One region of the Sinobaca sp. H24 genome, then DNA from elsewhere that is predicted to be linked to it. Evidence: riboswitches for the same ligand, from Rfam matches in the RefSeq annotation. Region 1 holds a riboswitch; each other region holds the start of a gene.
The links. A riboswitch is a leader RNA that binds a small molecule or an ion and turns the genes downstream of it on or off. The one in region 1 is predicted to bind S-adenosylmethionine.
Positions count from the first base shown of each region.

Region 2: another riboswitch for S-adenosylmethionine. It lies ahead of MMY81_RS35150 (homocysteine S-methyltransferase family protein); the one in region 1 lies ahead of MMY81_RS04430 (aminotransferase class I/II-fold pyridoxal phosphate-dependent enzyme).
Region 3: another riboswitch for S-adenosylmethionine. It lies ahead of MMY81_RS27310 (methionine ABC transporter ATP-binding protein); the one in region 1 lies ahead of MMY81_RS04430 (aminotransferase class I/II-fold pyridoxal phosphate-dependent enzyme).

Region 1 is NZ_JALBWT010000002.1:231,686-239,414, forward strand. It holds gene MMY81_RS04385 (hypothetical protein) at 1-128, shown strand, start outside; gene MMY81_RS33270 (hypothetical protein) at 203-328, shown strand; gene MMY81_RS04390 (hypothetical protein) at 325-519, opposite strand; gene MMY81_RS04395 (metallophosphoesterase) at 736-1,086, shown strand; gene MMY81_RS04400 (hypothetical protein) at 1,269-1,475, shown strand; gene MMY81_RS04405 (MerR family transcriptional regulator) at 1,502-1,825, shown strand; gene MMY81_RS34970 (B12-binding domain-containing protein) at 1,764-1,997, shown strand; partial or broken gene MMY81_RS04410 (YpdA family putative bacillithiol disulfide reductase) at 2,442-3,432, shown strand; gene MMY81_RS33795 (L-asparaginase family protein) at 3,483-3,764, opposite strand; gene MMY81_RS33800 (asparaginase domain-containing protein) at 3,963-4,190, opposite strand; gene MMY81_RS33805 (asparaginase domain-containing protein) at 4,187-4,408, opposite strand; gene prsW (glutamic-type intramembrane protease PrsW) at 4,476-5,141, shown strand; gene MMY81_RS04425 (hypothetical protein) at 5,149-5,313, shown strand; SAM riboswitch class I at 5,395-5,501, shown strand; partial or broken gene MMY81_RS04430 (aminotransferase class I/II-fold pyridoxal phosphate-dependent enzyme) at 5,622-6,725, shown strand; partial or broken gene MMY81_RS04435 (bifunctional homocysteine S-methyltransferase/methylenetetrahydrofolate reductase) at 6,759-7,729, shown strand, end outside.
Region 2 is NZ_JALBWT010000006.1:59,299-67,027, forward strand. It holds gene MMY81_RS10320 (epoxide hydrolase family protein) at 1-889, shown strand, start outside; SAM riboswitch class I at 1,350-1,451, shown strand; partial or broken gene MMY81_RS35150 (homocysteine S-methyltransferase family protein) at 1,566-2,600, shown strand; gene MMY81_RS10335 (DedA family protein) at 4,290-4,913, shown strand; gene MMY81_RS10340 (putative quinol monooxygenase) at 5,358-5,645, shown strand; partial or broken gene MMY81_RS10345 (SDR family NAD(P)-dependent oxidoreductase) at 5,685-6,469, opposite strand; partial or broken gene MMY81_RS10355 (aldo/keto reductase) at 6,574-7,556, opposite strand.
Region 3 is NZ_JALBWT010000036.1:10,736-18,464, forward strand. It holds gene MMY81_RS27285 (acyl-CoA dehydrogenase family protein) at 1-488, shown strand, start outside; gene MMY81_RS27290 (hypothetical protein) at 684-1,697, shown strand; gene MMY81_RS27295 (arsenate reductase family protein) at 1,771-2,130, shown strand; gene gcvH (glycine cleavage system protein GcvH) at 2,158-2,541, shown strand; gene MMY81_RS27305 (MFS transporter) at 2,693-3,949, shown strand; SAM riboswitch class I at 4,027-4,135, shown strand; gene MMY81_RS27310 (methionine ABC transporter ATP-binding protein) at 4,309-5,337, shown strand; gene MMY81_RS27315 (methionine ABC transporter permease) at 5,330-5,995, shown strand; gene MMY81_RS27320 (MetQ/NlpA family ABC transporter substrate-binding protein) at 6,013-6,852, shown strand; partial or broken gene sufC (Fe-S cluster assembly ATPase SufC) at 7,096-7,729, shown strand, end outside.

The DNA.
Region 1 (7,729 bases):
GTAAACGTACGGAGAAAAAAAGACTGGAAAGAAAGGAAGAGGAAAGAAAAAAGCAGGAGCAGAAAAAGCAGGCGGAAAAGCAAAGCTGGAAAGAAAAAATCAAAAGAAACAAGAAAAAGAACGTTTAAAACAGGAGTGGAAGCAACAGGAAAAAACGAACCAGAATAATGAAATGCAGCCGGAAAAAGCTCCGATTCGGAGAATGGCTGCACGTAAACAGGAAAAAGAAGAAAACGCACCGGTGACGATGACGAACCTGTTATTTATTATTTTTCTGGGAATCGTTTTTCTTATTGTGATCAGCGCAGCTCTTATCATTAATATTTAAAATTGACGGGCTGCAGATTCCCCCTGATATTGTGGTGATAAGGCGCTTCGATCCTGATCTGTTAAAGGCGAGGATAAAATCAGGCCGATAAAACAGATAACAACCCCTGCTGCCATCAAAATAAATGGAATAAGCAGAGAGATCTTTCTGGCCAGAAAAAAGAGAAGCAGCACAAAACCAACAGCGAACATAAGTGTTCCTATAAAAATACAGCAAAATCCATAAGAGGTCTCCTTTCTATCATTGTTGCGTTGTTTACAGTATAACGAAAATCAGGCCGTTACAGGGATTCTAAAAGAAATGGTCACAATCCGTTCATGAGTTGAAAGTACAAGAAGTGGTTTATAATCACCGGTTAGAGGGAATGATAGGTAAAACAAATATGCTCTTATAAAAAGGACGATATTATGAAGTGGATAACCGTGGTCTTTTCAGCCGCGTCAGGCCTGCTGCTCTATATGAATTATGCTGCCCACCGGGCTGTAGTCAAGCAGGAACAAATTTTAATACGTGAACTCCCTGAGAGCTTTACAGGGAAGACCATCTTTTTTATTTCTGATATACATAGAAGAAAAATATCCAAGTCTTTAAGCAGGCAGGTTGCTGAAAAAGCGGATATTATTATAATAGGCGGAGATTTAAGAGAGAAAGGCGTGCCTTTTTCCAGAACTGATTACAATCTGCGCCTGCTGAAAAAAGAAGTACCTATGTTATTTGTATGGGGAAATCATGAATACAGGAGCGTTCCCTTGAATTAAAAAGCCTTCTGACAGCTCATCAAATAGAAATTCTGGATGGAGATATATTTACCTGGAAGGTACACAGCAGTAAACTCTGCATTGCCGGACTTAATGAAATGACCGGCGGCGCTGACAGTAGATGGACTAACGCTGAAATATTAGTTCCCATTATCCGAGTACTGCCGTAGAAGCAGCAGAGCATGCGGAGGCTTATTTTATGCTTACTGGTCATTCTCATGGAGGCAGATTCGTTTTGGTCCTGGGGCATACGTCCGCCCGGAGGCTGGAAACAGGCTGGCCGTTTAACCTATCTGGTCAGCTGTGGATATGGAACAACGCTTCTGCCGCTTCGCTTTGGAGCAAGAGCAGAAGCTCATTTTATTACGTTACTATCTGCGGAGAAGTGAAATAAACAGGCGCGGGGGGAAAAGAAATGGAACCTATGGAAGGCAAATACAACATAAAGGCTATTTCCAACATGTTAGGTATCCAGCCGGGCACGCTTCGTGCCTGGGAAAGAAGATATAATATTGTTCATCCGGAGAGAAACTCGGCCGGTCACCGCCTTTACACAGAGAAAGATGCAGCGGTTCTTAAATGGATTCTGGACAAAACGAGCAGCGGCTTTACTGTAAGTCAGGCGGTAGGACTTCTTGATAAGTTTGAAGAAGTAGACAGCATGGCAAGCCCACCCTATGGAAGTAGACCACACTTTCGCTTTAGCAGAAGAGATTCTTGGGCACCTGCTCCGCTTTAGAGAGGCAGAGGCGCAGGAGGCACTCAACAAAGCATTTTCTATGTTTACGCTGGAAAAGGTAACGACAGATATATTGGGGACTCTTTTAGTGAAAGTGGGAACTCTCTGGGAAATGGACCGGATTACCATTGCCATGAGCACTATATCACTTCCTTTCTGCGCACAAAAATAGGAAGTATCATGCACTCCTATAACGTGAAAGGATTTTTACCTAAAATCGTAACCGCCGCAGGTCCTAATGAAAACCACGAACTGGGTCTGCTCTTTTTCACACTGTATCTAAACGGAAGGGCTTTGAAGTCATTTATCTGGGTGTAGGCATTCCTGAAGAAGACCTGATCCAGGTAATGGAGGAAATAGACAGCAGCATTTTCTTTACCTCCTGTACGCTGCTCGAAACCTGGAGCCTTCCCTGGAATTTATTACAGAACTGGAGACGATGATCCTCATTTGAGCATTGGAATAGGAGGACATGCCGTTCAATACATGGATGTTGACAAAACCAAGGAATACAGCCGTTTTCTGGTCGGATCCGATGCTTCAGAATGGGATGAATGGATAAGTAACGTATTGTACAAAAAAATGGAAAACAGAAAGAATTAAAAGGGTGCAGATTATGAACAGAAAGACAGTAGTTATTGTAGGAGCAGGGCCGTGCGGAATAGCGGCGGCCATCGAATTAAAGCGCAGAGGAATGGATGCTGTTTTAATTGAAAAGCGCAATATTGTGGATGCTATTTACCAGTATCCCATTCACCAGGTTTTCTTTAGTACCAGCGAAAAGGCTGGAGGTTGGAAATCTTCCATTCACGTCAATAAATCGAAAACGCGACCGCCAGGAAGCACTCGTGTACTATAAACGAGTGGTCGACCAGGAAAATCTCCGTATTCATTCGTATGAAACGGTAGATTCTATCGAAAAGACGCAGGAAGGATTTCTTGTGTATTCTCATACGATGAACGGCGTGAAAAAACAGTATGAGCCGGCATATGTTATCATAGCGACCGGTTATTACGGACAGCCGAATAAGCTGGAAATCAAGGGGGGAACCTTCCTCACGTTTCTCATTACTTTAAAGAAGCTCACCCTTATTTCCGCAGGATGTCACGGTGATCGGCGGAAAAAATTCCGCCGTGGACGCGGCTCTGGCTCTGGAAAAAGCAGGGGCGTTTGTAACGGTTCTTTACAGGGGAAGTTCTTTTTCAGAACACGTAAAACCCTGGATACTCCGGATTTTAACGCGCTTGTAAGGCAGGAAAAAATCAGGCTTTTTCCGAAGCGGTCGTTACCTCCATTTCCGAGCAATCGGTAGAATATACGCAGTACGGTCAAAAACAAAGCCTGCCTGCAGATTTTGTTTTTGCAATGACCGGCTATCATCCCGATCATTCTTTTCTTGAACAGGCAGGAGTTTTAAAAGGGGAAGAAGGACGGCCTTATTTTGATCAGGATACAATGCGAAACAAACGTACCTGGACTTTATATTGCCGGAGTAATAGCGGCCGGGACAATGCCAATGAAATTTTTTATCGAAAACGGCAGGTGGCACGGAGAACAAATTGCCTCTCATATAAAAGAAAAAGAAAGCTGGCCTTCGTCATTATGACGGGCCAGCTTTCAAATGTATTGGTAAGATCTGTTCCGGTAATTCCTGCCTCAAGAGCGATCATTAATTTCAAGCCGCGCCTTCTGGCCATTCAGTCCGTTTGAGAAAATAACGCCTTTCTTTTTTAAGCTGCATGCCTCCGCCCTCGTATTCGTAAGTAGCCTGTACAATACCGCCTGTAACATCTTGATACAAGAACGACTGGGATATTGCGGGCAATAAGTGCTTCTACTGCCGCGAACAACAGCGGGGCAGATTGCCCTGGCGAATGCTTCAATGACGAGGCCGGAAGGAGAAGCTGATTCAAACAATTCAATTGTTTCTCTCTCCATTCGGCATACGCCTTAAGCAGAAACACCTTTTTAGTCAGAGAAGAGATGGAAAACTGCTCTCTGGCTGAGGGAGTATGGTGAAAAAGGATGCCGCGCCGTGTTACGAGTCCTATCGGTCCAAATTGAGGACTTTGGAATGTTGCCACATTGGAAGAGTGCGTTTTGTAACGTTGACTGCTGAATGCACCTCATCGTTCATTACGACGAGCACTCCTTTTTTCCCTCGCTTGTTCTGATGAGGCCGTTCTTTATAGCAGCGAGGAAATTGTAGGGACCGTCTGCTCCTAATTCATTGCTTGACCTCATAGCGCCCGTTAAAATAACAGGGATGGGGGAATGATGAAGAAGATCCAGAAAATAGGCTGTTTCCTCCAGAGTATCCGTGCCATGCGTAACTACGATACCATCATAGATGTTTTCAGCTATTTTTCGTTAATAAAAGATGATAGTTCAAACATATTTTCAGGCGTTATGTGCGGCGAGGGAAGATGAAAGAACGGGATAACCGTAATATCAGCAACCTGTTTTGCTTCTTCATGCCACTGATCAAGTGGGTTTTTCTCTCCTGGTGCTACACTGCCAGTCTGTTTGTCTTCTTTCATGGAGATCGTGCCTCCGGTATGTATCGTTAAAATCCGCTTCATTGAGGTGGCCTCTTTTCTATTTATAGTTAGTTGATCAAGTACAAAGCTGGAAAGGACGGATGCGTGAGTGTTTGCTATTATAACTGCGGCCCTGGCGCCTTCGGTCGCATTTTTAAGCTATTATTATTTAAAGCAGGAGACTCATTCGCGGTCTTTTCGTAAAACAGCCCGTTCCTTCCTGATCGGTATGCTGCTCGTTTTTCCAATTGTTACTGTGCAGTATGCACTTACAGAAGAAACCGGGACGGAGGCGTCTGTTTTTGTACAGTCCTTTTTGTATGCCGGGCTGCTTGAAGAATTCTTTAAATGGTTTATTCTCTGTGCCGCGGTTATTCCGTTTATCCGGGTACGCTCCGTTTACGATACGACTCTTTACGCTCTGGCTGTCGGGCTCGGTTTTGCGGCAGCGGAAAACATATTGTATCTGACAGCATATGGCGTGGATATAGCACTCGGAAGAGCATTCCTGCCGGTAGCAAGCCATGCTTTGTTTGCCTGTACTATGGGATATTATATAGGGAAAGCCTCATTTTTAAAAGGTACTGCACGGAAATTATTTTTGTCTTTGGCTCTGGTAGTCCCGTTCGTTTTACACGGCACGTACGATTTGCTATTATTAATCGACCGGCAGTACATAGTCTACTTCATTCTCCCATTAGGATTTCTTCTATGGTGGACAGCTGCTGAAAGGCTCAAAGCAGCAAATAGGTTTGAGCAGATGGAAGGAGAATAGACGGCTTATGATAGAGGAAAAGCGATATCGTGTCGTCATACGATGCCCGCAGTGCGGAGAAAAATTCGTTTTAAAAGGAAGCAGAAAAGAAGATGGGACGATTCAGACAGGTTTTGTCCGCTGCATCTGTGGAAACAGCAGCCGCTTATATGTAGATACGGCTCCTGAATAAATTCAACGAATTCGCACAATTTGATTGCAATTCGTACGGTAATCTTGTAAGGTTTTACTACACAACTATATAAATAAAGCTTTCTTATCCAGAGAGACGGAGGGATCAGGCCCTATGAAGTCTCAGCAACCAGCCTAAACAGGTCAGGTGCTAAATCCGCCGGGCAGCAGATGCCCGAGAGATAAGAAGAGGTGCTCTTATAAAACGCAGACCTTCTTCTTACTTTTAGAGGAAGGTCTTTTAGCGGAATGATAAATCAGGATACGCCGGCCACTATATAGTAATCAGCCACAAAAAGGGTGACAATCATGGATAAGAAATTTCACATTGAAACGAATCTGGTACAAATCGGAAACAAAGAAGATCCACGAACAGGTGCGGTCAGCGCTCCTATTCATATGTCTACAGCCTTCCGCCATGAAGGACTGGGCGAGTCTACGGGATTCGACTATTCCCGTACCGGCAATCCTACTAGGGACATATTGGAACGTGCTATTGCGGGTCTTGAAAACGGCGCAAAAGGGTACGCACTGAGTTCGGGAATGGCTGCGATTCAAACATTGTTTGCTATTTTTGACAAAGATGATGAGATCCTCGCTTCCCAGGACTTGTACGGCGGGACATACCGCCTGTTTGAAGAAGGATGGAAAAACTGGGGCATTACCATTGCATACGGCGATCCAAGAAATCTGGGAGCATTTGAACAAAAAATCACAGATCGTACGAAAGCATTGTTTATTGAAACACCAACCAATCCATTAATGCAGGAAGCAGATATTGAAGAAATGTCAAAACTGGCCAAAAAACACGGCCTCTGGCTGATTGTAGATAATACGTTTTATACACCGATCCTGCAGCGCCCGCTTGATATGGGAGCTGATATTGTTATTCACAGCGCTTCGAAATACCTAGGCGGCCATAACGATATTATTGCCGGATTAATTGTTACAAAACGACGAGCAGTTAAGCAGCCGGATTACGGCGTTTCATAACGGAATGGGAACCATACTATCGCCGATGGATTCCTGGCTCTTGATGAGAGGGATGAAACACTCTCCCTGCGTATGGAAAAGCATACAGAAAATGCCCGGGCAGTGGCAGCGTTTCTGGAAAAGCATCCAAAAGTAACAGACGTGCTGTATACAGGAAAAGGCGGCATGCTTTCCTTTCGGATTGAAAACGAGAAGTGGGTTGATTCCCTGCTTCGCGGGCTGGAGCTTGTGACGTTTGCAGAAAGCCTGGGTGGTGTAGAAAGCTTTATGACCTATCCAGCCACGCAGACACACGCTGATGTACCGGAAGAAGTCCGTATTGCAAACGGCGTCTGTAATAGACTGCTTCGTTTTTCTGTAGGTATAGAAAATAAAGAAGATATTATCGCAGATTTAGAGCAGGCGCTCGACCGTCTGTAAAAAGAAAATCACGAATCAGGGGAGTGGCTCGCAGTGAATTTGGCAGAAGAATATGCAAAACGGATGTTAATTGGCGACGGGGCGATGGGGACGTATCTATACGAAAAAGGATACAGCGGCTCCTACGAATCACTAAATCTCTCAGACCCCGATCTGATTAAAACCATTCATAGAGAATACGTAGAAGCAGGATCGGATATTATTCAGACCAATACGTATGCGGCAAATCGCATCAAGCTTGCAAAATACCAGCTTGAAGAAGAAACACCTGATATTAACAGGCGAGGTGTAGAAGCAGCCCGTGAAGCTTCTGAAGGCAGGACATTTGTATTTGCAACGATAGGCGGCATTCAGGGGCTGCAGAAAATGGAAGAAAGCGAAGCTGAAATAATTAAAGCTTTTTCCGAACAGATGGATGCTCTAATAAAAGCAGAGCCCGATGGAATAATTCTGGAAACCTTCTATGATCTTCAGGAGATTACTGCGGTCATCAAGCTTGCCAAAAGTAAAACAAACCTGCCGGTAATTGCCCAGGTTGCACTCGGTGAAGTAGGAGTGATGCATGGCGGTCTGCCTCTTGGAGAGGCATTTAAGCAGATGACGGCAGCCGGCGCGGATGCAGTAGGAGTCAACTGCAGAATGGGACCTTATCACATCTTAAGATCGCTGGAGATGACACCGCTGGATGAAAATACGCTGTACGCGGTGCACCCTAACGCCAGTCTTCCGGATATTGATGACGGCCGATTCGTCTACCAGTCCAATCCGGACTACTTTTATGAAAAGGCGCTTGATTTTCAAAATCAGGGCATCGGTATTATTGGCGGATGCTGCGGAACAACGCCGGAGCATATCGCTCAAATAGCCGCGGCTGTTAAAAACACTGTTCCAAAAAAGCGGACCGCTCAGGCGGTTGCCCAGAAAACGGGGCAGTTTTCCATCGTTGAACCTCCTTCTACAGAACCAAGTCTGCGGGAAAAAGCAAAGCAGTCCACTACCGTTAT
Region 2 (7,729 bases), on a different contig from region 1:
GATGCCCCTTCTTCTTCCACACGGGTGGCCTGGGTCGGTCTATGAAATGTTAGATATCATTCCTTATCTAACAACTCCTGAAAAGTTCGGCGGCGACCCTCAGGATTCGTTTGATATTGTGATCCCATCTATACCTGGGCACGGATTCTCCTCTGCCCCATTGAAACCTGGCTTTGAAGATCGACAGGCTGCAGATATATTTGTGAAATTAATGGATGTATTAGGTTATGAAAAGTTTGGAGCCCATGGCTATGATTTAGGAGCCAGCATTATAGGGTTAATGTGTCTGGATTATCCTGAAAAATTGATTGGTTATCATACTACTTCCCCGGTAATCCCAGTCCTTACATATCAGAGGAGACTCTATTATCAGAAGCAGAAGAAGAATACCTTACTTATTGCAAACAATGGTATCAAGAAGAAGCTGGATATGCTCACCTTCTTGGGACGAAAGCCTCAAACGATAGCCTATTCACTAAACGATTCTCCCATAGGTTTAGCTGCGTTCATACTGGAGAAATGGTATTTATGGACAGACCCGCCAAGCGGAGATCTTTTAAAGCACTTTGATAAAGAAACATTACTCGCCAATGTTTCCATTTATTGGTTTACCCAAACGATAAATGCTTCAAATCGATATTATTATGAAGGGCAATATACAAAGTGGCCGGGGAGAAATGACGTTTCAAAAGTACCTATAGGAGTTTCCCTAAATGCTACACAGTTTCATGAACGCCCCCCAAAAGAATATGTCGAAAGGTTATTTCCCAATGTTATTTGCTGGGAAGACCTAAAGACTGGCGGACACTTTGTGGCTACCGAGCAGCCAGAGCTAATCGCTAAGAAAATAAGAAGTTTTTTTAATAACGTTAATCAATATCATGGATAATACCTTGAAATTGATCGTGCAAAATCTGTTCTATTTTTTTATCGTAAAAAGCTAGTTAGTTGATTTTCCTTACTGGATATTTTTCTTCGGCAAACCCAGCGCAGACAGATCAATCGTTTCTCCTGCACCTATTTTTAGAACATGATGGAAGCGACTGAATCCCAGGGATTTCGTGAGGCAGCTTCTTTATAGGCAGCGCACGAATTCACCGCCTGCCCTCTTTTTGTGTTTCTCTTAAACCGTTATATTTTTCTAACCACTCTGTAACAGATTGCACTAAAACACTATTTCTTTTATTGATCTATCTTGTTTTATATATATTCGATTATCCTGTGAAAAAAAATAGCACAACCCCATCCTGAATAATCGAATACTTAAAAAATTTTAAAAATGTATTATCTCTTATTGACTTTCATCAAAAGCGATTGTATTCTAAATATTACTAATTTAATACACAACTATTTTATCAAGAGAAGTGGAGGGACTGGCCCTTTGACACTTCAGCAGCGGACTAGAAATAGTACTGTGCTAATTCCAGAAGCAGCAGGCTTGAAGATAAGAAGAGCAATTTGTCGTATTTCGTCAAACCCCCTTCTTTATTTAAAGAAGGGGGTTATTTTGTTAGACGAATGACAGGAGAATAAAGAATAATAGAGAGAAAAAGGAGAGTATGGAGATGAAACGCAGCTTAGAACAACGACTTAAAGAAGGAACGGTTATTGCCGGAGAGGGTTTCTGTTTGAACTGGAGCGCAGAGGCTATTTACAGCGGGCTCCTTTGTACCGGAAGTGGCACTGGAAAATCCGGAGCTCTAAAAGAACATACCGTGATTCATGAAGGCGGGGTCTGATGTGGTACTGGCTTTCACCTACAACGCCCATAGAGAAAAAATGCGCATCATCGGCAAGGAAGATTTGCTGGAACCGCTAACAGAAGTGCGATCCGCTTAGCGAAGGAAGTAGCTAAAGAACATCCGACGGAAGAAGCATTGGTAGCGGGTAATATCTCCAATACGAATATTTTCGATCCAGAGGACCGGAATCGAAAGAAAAAGTCAGAGGCATGTTTGCCTGAGATGATCGGATGGTGCAAGAAGAAGGCGTTGATTACATTCATGGCGAAACGTTTTACTACCATGAGAGGCAGAAATCGCACTGGAGGAAATCCAGAAGCAGGGACTGCCGGCTGTCATTCTGCTTGGACTAATGGGTGAAAATATACTACGGGACGGCTATAGCGTAGAAGACTCTTGCAAAAACTTCTGAGAAAGGCGCACTGGTCGTCGGAATGAATTGTTTCCGCGGACCGGATACGATGCAGCCATACCTCGAAAAAATATGCGCTCAGGTGGATGGTTACGTAGGCGGACTGCCCGTTCCTTATCGCACCACCGAAGAACATCCGACATTTTTCAACCTGCCTGATGGCGGATGCAGCTGCCATCTGCCGACCGAAACGACATTTCCAACGGCACTGGAGCGCTATCCCACAATCGGTATGAATTGGCTGAATGGGCAAAAGAAGCAAAAAAATCGGGGTCAATTACATCGGATTATGCTGCGGTGCTTCCCCGGCTATGTCGGGCGGTTGCTGAAGCAACAGGAATGGAAACCTCAATTCACAATACTCGCCTGATATGGAAAAACATTTTCTGTTCGGTAAAGACAAGACATTAAAACAGCACAACCTAAGCTATCGTTCAAAAGCCTAAAGAGTAGATGATTTTATATCTTATGTAAGTTGATTAGAACCAGATAGTACGACTAATGCCAGCTTGTCCTTTGGAATTATCCATGGGAAAGGCTGGCATTTTATTGCTGCCGCAGATCAACTTATCTCCCATTTGAATGGATAGAGAAATGCACTGGAGTATTTATTTAGATCTATACTTATACCTGTAAATTCAGCATAGTTTCCCCTCTTCACCCTGACGAGTACAAACTTATTTTCACTGCGTCTTTTCGAAAAAAGGAATTTAATACCAGCCGCCGAATATATCTAATAGCAGGTTGTAAAAAATCAATCAGCCATCTTTTTATTTTTGACTGTACAATCAGGCATATCTATTTAAGTTAAAGGAGCTATTATGACAAAATCCTGATAAGAAACTAACCATGTGGGCTTTTTTTGTAAACGCCTTGAGCGCTCCCAGAAAAAATATTAAGAAGGATCATCATTTAACGATTATAAACAGTATCTCTCTATTGTTCCTTCTTTTGCTTGCCTTTGTCTTATATGCAGTTAACCTAATCATTATGGGAACTTTTCTTCCTGTTTATGAAACATGGGAATATTTATGTACATTTTTTTGGGACAAACATTGTTTGTGCTAAGTGTTCCAGCCGTGCTTGTGAACTTTTATGTGATCCGCTGGTTCAGCAGGCGTTACTCTGCGACTGAAAGAAGTACGCAAAATTTTCAGTGATATGGTAACACTCTCTATTATGTATATTGCTTTATAATCTCAGTTTTTCTTTTTATTCCTACCTGGGTTCATGGCGGTCGATTACTTATCCCTTGGAACGTTGTTCATTATTCTCACGTTTGTTTTCTATTTCTGCCGCTCCTTTCATTTAGTAAAATACTACGTATCAGACAGCCAAAAAAATACCTCTATGATTATGCTTCTGTACACAGTAATACTTCTTGTCTTATTCCTTTTTCACTTAGGTATGTTTCTGTCGTTTGGTCCCTTTAATGTCAGCTGAAGACTGCTCTCAAATGGTCTGGTTCCATTTGAAGAAATTCAATTATAAAAGTGCTCCCCGTTCCTGTAAGTAAAGCATGCTTTCAGAAAACTTGGTCCACCAGCCGGAATAAATAAGATTGACATGTTCGTCAGAGAAGAGTACATTATAAGAAATAACTTGATATCCTTTGGAAAAAGGGGAGTAGCTTTTCAATAAAATCGTCAGTACGGGAGAAATCCCCGGTTTTATTGGCAGCCAGTATGCTGTTAGCGAGACCTTTACCTATGAGACAGGTGAAGGCTTTTTTGTGTACCTTCACCGACTCAGCGGTGAAGGTTTTTTGTGTGTATACGCAGAATTCATATCACGGCAGGATACTAAGTTTGTCTTGAAAAGGAGAAGATAAACGTGAAAATTTAGTCCGCTGATGGAATATGGATAGATGCCTATCGTTTTGATACTTATGGAAGGAATACTAAACACATTATTAAATATCTTGTGTTCTCTTTAAACTATTTAATAAAAACAAAAAAGGAACGGGGGATGGAGAAATGACTAAAGGGGATTATCAAGCAGGAAAAGAGACCCTGACCGTTATAGGGATCGGATTAGGTTTAATGATCATAGTGTTTACCATTATCCATTTTGCATTTGGAGTCCCAATCTTCCCTTCTTAAAGAGGAGCAATAGAAACTAAAGGAGAGTCTGTGGTGGAAGAATGGATTATCGACTTTATCGAACAATTTGGGTATGCAGGCGTCTTTTTCCTTATTGCGCTGGAAAACGTTTTTCCCCCGATTCCGTCCGAAATCATTTTAACATTTGGTGGTTTTGCAACGACTACCTCTTCTCTTCATATACCGGGTGTTGTGGCGGCTTCTACCCTGGGATCGGTCTTTGGTGCACTGATCCTTTATGGGATCGGGCGATTAATCGACATAGATCGTATGGAAATCCTCGTGGGAAAATACGGCCGCTGCCTTCGAATATCCAAAAAAGATATTCGGCGGGCTGAGTCATGGTTTACAAAGTATGGTGTATGGACCATCTTCCTCTGCCGCATGATTCCGTTGGTTCGAAGCCTTATCTCCATTCCGGCAGGGATGTCTAAAATGAATATATCCGTTTTTCTGCTATTTACAACGGCCGGAACTCTGATTTGGAACATTATTTTAGTAAATTTAGGAGCCGCTGTTGGAGAATCCTGGACAGACATTTTAGAATTTTTGGATATTTATTCGTCCATTGCTTACGTTTGTATAGGAATAGCCCTTTTATGGGTACTGTTTCTTTTTTCAAACGATTTCAAACAAATGGAAAGAAAGAAGAAATAAACAGGTAGTATACGAAACATAAAATTTATACTTTCGAAGTAAACAAAATAGCAGGAGTGATATCAAAAAATGAATTCATTTAATACTAACGCAAAAAAGAATCAGCTGGACTCTAACACCATAACACGTATAGCCTCAGGCACAGCTATACTTTTACTACTCAGCAGCTTGTATCTAATTATATTTAACTCCACCATCTTATATACCGGGATAGAGGGATACGTGGTTCTATTGCTTTTGATAGTACTCCTTTTATTATATGCGGTTAGTTTAATGACCGGAGAACTCTTTGCGGATTATATCATTAGAAAACGCAATAAATAAAAAATCCATCGTTTATCTCCGGCTTGGTATTACACGGTGAAAGATTTTATATAGCAAACCCTGCGTCGTGCAGATAAAGGCAGTTTCGTCTTATAATAATCACATAAAGGAGGAATATACATGACTGTAACCATTAAAGCTTTTTTGCAGGCGGAAGCTGGAAAAGAAAAAGACTTGAGAAAAGAGCTTAAAAAGGCAGTGGCTCCATCTCGTGCAGAAGCCGGCTGCCTGGAGTACGTATTATATGAATCAGAAGCGCAGGACGGGGTGTTTATCTTTTCGGAAAAGTGGAAAGATGAAGAAGCCGTTCAGCAGCACATCCAGACTGATCATTACCAGGCCTACCGCGAAAACACAGAGAATCTCGTTGTTTCCCGGGAAGTATATAAAGTACAACCTGTAGAATAACTAAAAAGAAGCTGCTCACCGGCAGCTTCTTTTTGTCTATTATTGCGGTTTTGCTTTTTTCGCATGAGCCGCAGCCTTCACTTCTTCAGGCGTGGTTCGATTGTCTTCTGCTTCTTTCTTCGTCGCTTCATCCCCGCACACAACGTGATCTACTTTATTCTTGAACGCTTCGTACCCCTGCTGTGCGACTAGCTCTTTATCGTTTTTGTTTCTTTCATCGCCGAAATACGTAGAATCCATACCGGCGTTATGATGGAAATCTGTATTGGTCGCACCGGGAAGCATCGCTGTTACATTGACTCCTGTTTCTTTTAACTCTTCTCTCAGCGATTCCGCGAACATAAATCCAAAGGCTTTAGAGGGACCGTATACTGTTTCATACGGAGTCGGCAGCGTCGCAGAGACAGATGACACGAGCAGTATGTTCCCCTCTTTATTTGGAACCATATGCTGCACGACGCGTTTTGCCATATGCACCGTTCCCTTAATGTTAATATCGATTAACTTTAATTCCTCTTCTAAATCATTCTCCAGAAAAGAACTGCCCATACTAACACCGACATTCAGCACAGCTGCATCCAGCTTTCTATTTTTGTTTTTACAAACTGCCAGAATGCTTCGACACCTTCATAGGTAGAGGCATCGGCCTGGAGAGGATACGCTTCGACTCCATAGCTTTTGATAGTCGTTTCTGCTTCAAAAATCCGCTCACTAGAGCCTGAAACCGCAATATCATACCCATCCTGAGCGAATAATTTTGCAAGTTCCAGCCCTAATCCGGAAGAAGCTCCTGTGATCATGACAAACGGACGTTCATTAGACATAGTATCTACTCCTTTTATCTTTCAATTGCTACCATGTGAAAAAGCACAGCTGGATTCCATTAGCTGTGCTTCTTCCATAAATGGCCCATAATACTGTTTATTTGTTATTGGTTAAGGCTTTTCATCTGCTCTGCAGGATAACGTTCGCCGGCAAAAGCACCACGAGGGGCTATTTTATCGATTTGTTCAAGGTCCTGCTTCGAAACGTTTACCTGCAGCGCCCCAAGGTTGCTGTCCAGATATTTGCGGCGTTTGGTTCCAGGGATGGGAACAATGTCTTCTCCCTGAGCAAGAAGCCAGGCTAGAGCAAGCTGGGATGGTTCACAGCCTTTTTCTTCAGCCATGTCTTCTATTTCTTTACCAGATCGATATTTTTCTGGAAATTCTCGCCCTGAAAGCGCGGGTTGTATCGGCGGAAATCGTCTTCTTCCAGATCATCGAACGTTTTTAACTGGCCGGTCAAAAGCCGCGGCCAAGCGGGCTGTATGGAACAAACCCAATGCCAAGCTCACGGCATAGTGGTAGAATTTCTTCTTCTACGTCCCGGCTCCATAGGGAATATTCTGTCTGCAGCGCAGTAATCGTATGCTCCTGATGCGCTTTTTTATTGTTTCGGGGAAGCTTCGGATAACCCTAAATAACGGACTTTGCCTTCTTTTACGAGTTCAGCCATGGCGCCCACGGTCTCCTCGATCGGCACCTCCGGGTCCACACGATGCTGGTAGTATAAATCGATATAATCGATTCCCAGTCTCTTTAAACTATCCTCACACGACTGCTTCACATAGTCCGGATGGCCATTTACTCCCTGAAAAGAGCCGTCCTGCCCGCGAACATTACCGAATTTTGTAGCCAGTACTACGTCATCGCGGCGGTCTTTTATTGCCCGTCCGATCAGCTTCTCATTGTGGCCGACGCCATACATATCGGCTGTATCCAGAAACGTGACTCCCTGATCAAGCGCGTGATGAATCGTTTGTATGGACTCTTCTTCGTTTCCTTTTCCGTAAAATTCAGACATGCCCATGCATCCAAGTCCAAGCGGTGACACTTCAAGTTCTGACATTCCCAGTTTTCTTTTTTGCATGTCTTGTCATCCTCTCTTTTTACGTACTTTCTATTCTTTAATAACATTTCGTAACTTTTTTGTACATAAGTAAACTTTCCTCTTTTTTAAATGTTTAAACCTTTTCCTTAAAGAAAATACTCTAAACGCAGAGGAATCATCATCCGTCTAATGAAGCAGACAGTATTTGCTTT
Region 3 (7,729 bases), on a different contig from region 1:
AAGCCAAAAAACTTCAGTCCGAAATTATGTCGATGATGCCGGAGGAGCCTGGATCCGAGCCGCTGGAGCAGGAGAAAATGCTTTTGAAAAACCTCAAAAAAGTATTTCTGCTCGTATCGGGAAGTGCCGCGCAGAAATACGGCAAAGGGCTTGATCAGGAGCAGGAGCTTCTCTTTAACTCGGCAGATATTGTAAGTGATATTTATTCCATGGAATCCGCGATTCTCCGTACGGAAAAAGCGATGAACAAAAATGGAGCCGAAAAAGAAAACATGAAAATCATGCTTACCCAGGTGTTCTGCCAGGAGGCAGTAAACCGTATTGAAGCGCATGCCAAGGAGTCTATCATTCATATGGAAGAAGGAGATTCACTCCGCACGATGCTTTCTATTCTCCGCAAGCTGACGCGCCACACGCCGACAGACGTGATCCGCATCAAGCGCAGTATCGCAGAGAAGGTGCTTAAAGAAGAAAAGTATGTCATCTAAAGATAGATAAAGGTAAAAACGGGCAGAGTTTCTGTCCGTTTTTTTATTTGCATACATATTGCGGGTTCCGGTTATAACGATATTCAATAAAACTATTTGTGATTATATATACCTATTACTTTGTATTTACACAAAAGTAAAAATTCGTTAAAATGTATATCTATACATGTTTTCGAATAAGAAGGGAATGGTTGGATGAAGAGGGGTACGCATCAAAAAGTATTAATGGGGGCTGGTTTATTTGTTATCTTAGCAGCAGGATGCTCACAGGAGGAGGCAGCGCCGGCAGCTGAGGAAGCAGAAAGTGCAGAGGTTTCGGAAGAAGAAGAGGCAGCGCCGGAAACAGAGGAAGCCGTAGAAGAACCTGCCGTTGAAGAGCAGGAAGCAGAAGGTGAAGAGAGTCAGGCAGACGAGGCAGAAAGTGACTCAGAAGAACAGCAGGAGACATCATCTGAAGAAACGGTAGAAGAAGAGAAAGGGGAAGCCTCTCAAGAAGAATTGGCTGAGTTTGCAAGAGATTGGCTTATATTAGATGATGAAACAGGAAACTTTATTTCGTTCAGGGTTAAATTAGCCGAGGATGAAAATACGCTTCAAGCTACATATGATGGTTTTCAGTCTGGTGAAGTTGAGGTTATTTATGAAATTACCAGTTTGAAAAATGGAGTGTTAAATATGGAGGGAGACATTGAGCATATGGGTGGCTCTAAAATCACCCTAGAATTATTAGATAATGACAGGTTATTGTGGAAACACCCTACTAAAGAATTGACTTTTGACACGGAAGAAGATGCAATTGCTAAAGATATAGAAAGAAATGAAAATCAATCGAACGGCGAACTCAACGAAACAAATTCGAGCAGTGAATCAACAGCAGACTCCACATCTGAAGCGGCTGCTGAGTCAGAAACAGCCTCTGAGCCGGACACGGAATCAATGAGTCTGGAGGAGCAGCTGGTAGAAGAGCTGATTCAATACGGTATTGGTAACGGCGGGACCCGTGACAGCTTTACCTTTTACGAACAGGCCTGGGAAACCGGAGCGGACGGCAATCAGTATTACGTTATGATTATTGGTGATGCATCAGTAGGGGAGACAGAGAGAATCCACACCTTCCACGGAGGAGAGGACGGCCATCTGTACTTCCTGAATCTTGATGCTTTTCCGGATGCGGAGACAGTAGAATATACGAGAGTGGATTCTTATTAAAAGCAGTTCATTTATTGAGTCGAGCCGAAAAGAAAGATAAGCTATACTAGTAATTAAAGAAAGGAGGTATAGCATGGCAGTAGACATATACAGCTATCCAGCCTGCAGCACCTGCAAAAAAGCTGAAAAGTGGCTGGAAGCGCAGGAGGTGCCATTCACAAAGCATCATATTGTAGAATCTCCTCCTTCGGCAGAAGAGATAAAAAAACTTCATCACATCAGCGGATATCCGATCCAGAAATTTTTTAATACTAGTGGAAAAAAATACCGCGAAATGGGTCTCAAAGATAAAGTAAAAGAAGCGGACAACGAGGAACTATATGATATTCTCGCCTCAGATGGTATGCTAATAAAAAGGCCTATCGTGACAGATGGGAGCCAGGTTACATTAGGGTTTAAAGAAGCGCTGTTTGAGGAAACATGGAAACAGTAAAGATAATGAAAACTGGAGGAATGAATAATGAGCGTACCAAAGGAATTGAAGTATTCACAGGAGCATGAGTGGGTAAAGACCGAAGGAGAAAAAGCAAGAGTCGGCATTACAGACTTTGCCCAGTCCGAGCTTGGAGACATCGTATTTGTTGAACTGCCGGAAGTTGGAGATGAAGTTCAGGCAGACGAACCTTTTGGAAGCGTAGAATCAGTAAAAACGGTTTCCGAACTTTATGCCCCTATCAGCGGTACGGTTGTTGAAGTAAATGAAAATCTGGATGATTCACCGGAATTTGTAAACGAATCTCCTTACGAGAAAGCATGGATGATTGTTGTAGAACCATCAGACAGCAGCCAGATCGATGACTTAATGTCTGCAGAAGATTACGAAAAAATGGTGAGTGAAGACTAAATCACGGTTACATAAGAAGCCTGCCTCTACTATAGAGGCAGGCTTCTTTTATTAGAAATACATAACCCTCTTTTCTTTTTCGGCAATGTTCTATATATTAAAAGGAGTGAATTTAATTCGGTTGTCGAAATAAAACGGGGGAACTCTTATCATGAAAGGTATTGCGAAAGAATGGGCTTATCAATTCAAGCATTACAATAAAAATGTACGTTTGTTCTTGATTGCTTCTGTGCTCTCCAACATGGGCATGGGAGTCTTTATGATTATGTATAACTACTATATAAGAGAGCTCGGCTACCTGGACGATGTAAACGGTCGGGTGATCGCGGCTCAGGCAACGGCTACAGCGATCGCCCTTCTCCCGGCAGGTTTGTTAAGCGACCGTATCGGCCGGAAAAAAGTTATTATGGCCGGTGCCCTTATGCTTGGAGTAAGTTTGTTTCTTCGTTCGGTCGTGGAAATAGAGGGACTGCTTTTAACTGGAGCGTTTCTAACAGGGGCATTTATGTCCTTTGTACAGGTTTCCTCGATCCCGCTGCTGGCTGAAAATTCCACCGAAAAACAGCGCGTTCATTTGTTCAGTTTTAATTTTGCATTGATTATGGTGGCCAACGTAATAGGAAATGGCATGGGCGGACTGATGAGTGACGGTGCCCGTTTGCTGCTTGATATGACTGCTCTGCAAAGTCTGCGACTTACGCTGCTGACAGGAGCTTGTTTAAGCTTTGCTGCAATCTTCCCGGTACTGAAAATAAAAGAAGAGCGCAAACTCACGGTGACCAAGACAGGTGCCAGCTCTTTTAAAGAAATTCTACATACGAATCGTGCCGGTATTAAAATGATAGCCCTATTTGCGGTTGCTCAGCTGATTATCGGATTTGGTTCCGGTCTCGTTATCCCATACCTGAATTTGTATTTCACCGACCGCTTTGACGTAAGCTATACTATTGTCGGTTTGATTCTGGCTTTAGGACAGGGGATGACAGCTGTAGCATTTATGATTGGACCAACGCTTGTGCAGAAAGTAGGGGAAGTGCGTGCAGTAGTTATCCTGCAGCTGAGCTCACTTCCATTTCTGCTTGTTACAGCCTACACGCAGAATATATGGTTTGCCGTTATCGGCTTTTTATTCCGCCAGGCGTTAATGAACGCCGGAAACCCGATTCAGATGTCGTTAATGATGAGAAGCGTAGGAGATAATATTAAAGGGCTCGCAAACTCCATAGGGCAGATGGTTTTTCAGCTGGGCTGGGCGATTATGGGACCGGTATCCACATCGATCGTTCTCATATATGGGCCGTACTATGGATGGGCATGGGTGTTTACGTTAACGTGTGCTCTCTATTTAACAGGCTCCATCTATTTTTATATTGTATTTAGAAAAGTCCCTCCAAGCAGTGATATATGAGGCATGACAAATGATTTGACAGCCGGACGGTCCCATGCTAAGCTTCGATTTGTACTTAATAACCTACATATGAAACACTCTTATCATGAGAGGTGGAGGGACTGGCCCTTTGAAGCCCGGCAACCGTCATTATTTTTAATGAAATGGTGCCAATTCCTGCGAAGCGTAAGCTTTGGCAGATGAGAGAAAGGAATGAACCATGCCCTTTCTGCTGATGATAAAAGCTGAAGGGTATTTTCTTGTGGTTAAATTAAGGAGAGTGTGCCGGTATTTTGTCAGTTGAATAAAGTTTCTGTTCCAAGACCAAGTTATCTGGTATGATAAGTAAGATTAATAAAGAAAAGAAACAGGGTGGGCATATGATAGCACTGGAAAAACTATCGAAAATATTTTCTACATCCAATGGAGATATAACGGCAGTAGACAATATAGATTTAACGATAGATGAGGGAGAAATATTTGGCATTATCGGCTACAGCGGTGCAGGAAAAAGCACGCTTATCCGTCTGCTGAACATGCTTGAAAAACCGACATCGGGAAACATTGTTATTGGCGATAAAAATATGGCCGATCTGCAGGGTGCTTCGCTTCGGGAAGCCCGCCAGGAAATCAGCATGATTTTTCAGCATTTTAATCTGCTCTGGTCGAGAACGGTACGGGAAAACATAGCGTTTCCACTCGAAATAGCAAAGCATTCAAAGAAAGATAAGAATGCCAGAGTGCAGGAGTTAATAGAACTTGTCGGCCTCAGCGGCAGAGAGGACGCTTATCCAGCCCAGCTGAGCGGCGGCCAGAAACAGCGCGTCGGCATTGCAAGAGCTCTTGCAAACAACCCGAAAGTTTTGCTCTGCGATGAGGCAACGTCTGCGCTCGATCCGAAAACAACAGACTCCATCCTCGAGCTGCTGACGGACATTAATAAAAAGCTAGGATTGACGATTGTGCTGATTACACATGAAATGCACGTCATCCGGAAGATATGCAACCGTGTCGCCGTGATGGAGAACGGAAAAGTAGTAGAAGAAGGACAGGTGCTGGATGTATTCAGACAGCCCCGCGAAGAAATGACAAAAGAATTTGTAAAACAGATTACCGAGCCGGAAGAGACGATGGAAGCGATTCGGGAATTAATGAAATCCGGTGATGACAGTCCTATTGTTAAAATTTCATTTCTTGGTGAAGATGCGGAGCAGCCTATCATGACGGATCTTATCCTGACATGCGGCGTGTCGGTCAATATTCTGCAGGGCAAGGTGTCCAAAACAAGAGAAGGAAGCTACGGCACGTTATTTGTTCAGCTCAAAGGAAATCAGGAACAGCTTGACCATGCGCTGTCTTATTTGAAAGAGCAGCAGGTGCAGACAGAGGTGATGACAGCTCATGAATGAACTACTTGAAAATGTAAACTGGGGCAACATGTGGCAGGCAACAGTAGAAACTTTGTACATGAGTGCTTTGGCCGTACTGGCTACGTTTATTTTAGGGGTGCTGCTTGGCCTCATTCTTTATATGACAGACAAAGGAAACATGTGGGAAAATAATCCGATTCATCTGGTGGCGGCAGCGATAGTAAACGTCTTCCGTTCCATTCCATTTATTATATTAATTATTCTGCTCGTTCCATTTACAACTTTTATCGTCGGAACGATGCTTGGACCGAGCGCAGCTCTTCCTGCTCTCGTAATTGGAGCAGCTCCGTTTTATGCGAGACTGGTGGAAATCGGGCTTCGTGAAGTTGATAAAGGAGTGATTGAAGCTTCGCAGTCAATGGGAGCCAATCAATGGCACATTATTTTTAAAGTCCTGATTCCAGAATCTCTTCCTGCATTAATATCCGGGATTACCGTTACAGCTATCACGCTCGTGAGTTATACGGCTATGGCCGGTGTGATCGGTGCGGGCGGACTTGGCGACCTCGCTTTCCGCGAAGGATACCAGCGCAGTAATCCGGATGTCACGTTAGTAGCAACTGCCGCCATTTTAGTGATCGTTATGATCCTGCAGTGGGTTGGCGATAGAATTATATATAGAATTGATAAAAGATAAAAGGGGAGAATGGAAAAATGAAAAAGATTTGGATGATTCCAGCACTATCACTAACAATTGCTTTAGCAGCCTGCGGAGGCGGCGGGGAAGAATCAGGTTCTGAAGAAGAACCAACGACGCTCACAGTAGGTGCTTCCAACGTGCCTCACGCAGAAATTCTTGAGTTTGCCACTGATCAGCTTGAAGAAGAAGGCGTGGATCTGCAGATAGAAACATTTAATGACTATATTGTGCCAAACCAGGCTTTGTCTGAAGAAGAAATTGACGCTAACTATTTCCAGCACGTGCCTTACTTTGAATCACAGATTGAAGAAAATGATTACGACTTTGCCAACGCCGGAGCAATTCACATCGAGCCAATGGGCGTATATTCCCAGGACTATGACAGCCTTGAAGAACTCCCTGAAGGCGCTGAAGTGATCATGAGCAGTTCGGTAGCCGATCACGGACGCATCCTGAGCATGCTTGAAGAAGAAGGCGTTATTACAATGGAAGAAGATGCCGGAATCGAAGCAACGCTGGACGATATTGCCGAAAATCCAAAAGACATTCAGTTCAGTGCCAACGTAGAAGCAGCAACTCTACCTCAGGCATATCAGAATGGAGAAGGCGATGCCGTATTTATTAACTCCAACTATGCACTCGACAGCGACCTGAGCCCAAGCGAAGATGCTATCGCGATTGAAAGCGCAGAGGATAATCCTTACGCGAATATTATAGCGGTACGCAGCGGTGATGAAGAGCGTGAAGAAATCCAGACATTGGTGGATGTTCTTCATTCTGATGAAGTAAGGTCATTTATTGAAGAAGAGTATGAAGGCGCGGTTCTGCCTGCTGAAGGCGAGAACGCTGAATAAAATACTATTCCTTAACAGTTTATGTTTTAACAAAGCAATCTAGTTTGTTATACTAAAAACAATAAGGGGGGCTATCCTGAAAGAGAACGCTTTTAGGCAGTCCCTCTTTTTTTATTCCGTCCGGATAAAGTAAAGTGTGTTTCTTGAACTCTGTTTACATTTGTTATAAACTAATAATGATAATAAAGTGAGAATGAGAAACCACTTTTGTGGTTAAAATAAAGTTAATGGAGGTTTTTTTACATGTCAGCATCTACTCTTAAAATCGAAGATCTAACGGTTGAAATTGAGGGCTCAGAAATTATTAAGCACTTCAACCTTGAAATAAAAGGCGGGGAAATCCACGCCATCATGGGACCAAACGGTACCGGTAAGTCTACATTGGCTTCTGCTATTATGGGTCACCCAAAGTATGAAATTACTCACGGAAGCGTCATTCTTGATGGCGAAGATGTGTTGGAAATGGAAGTAGACGAGCGTGCTAAAGCCGGCTTGTTCCTTGCTATGCAGTACCCAAGTGAAATCAGCGGCGTAACAAATGCAGACTTCATGCGCTCTGCTATTAATTCAAAGCGTGAAGAAGGCGACGAAATTTCCCTTATGAAGTTTATCCGCAAAATGGATGAAAAGATGGATAAGCTTGAAATGAATCAAGCGTTCTCTCAGCGTTACTTGAACGAAGGTTTCTCCGGCGGAGAGAAAAAGCGTAATGAAATTCTTCAGCTGCTTATGCTGGAGCCGAAAATTGCGATTCTTGATGAAATTGACTCTGGTCTTGATATTGACGCCCTGCGTGTTGTATCCAACGGAATCAACGAAATGAAAATGAAAGCTTCGGCTGCCTAATTATCACTCACTACCAGCGTCTTCTCAATTA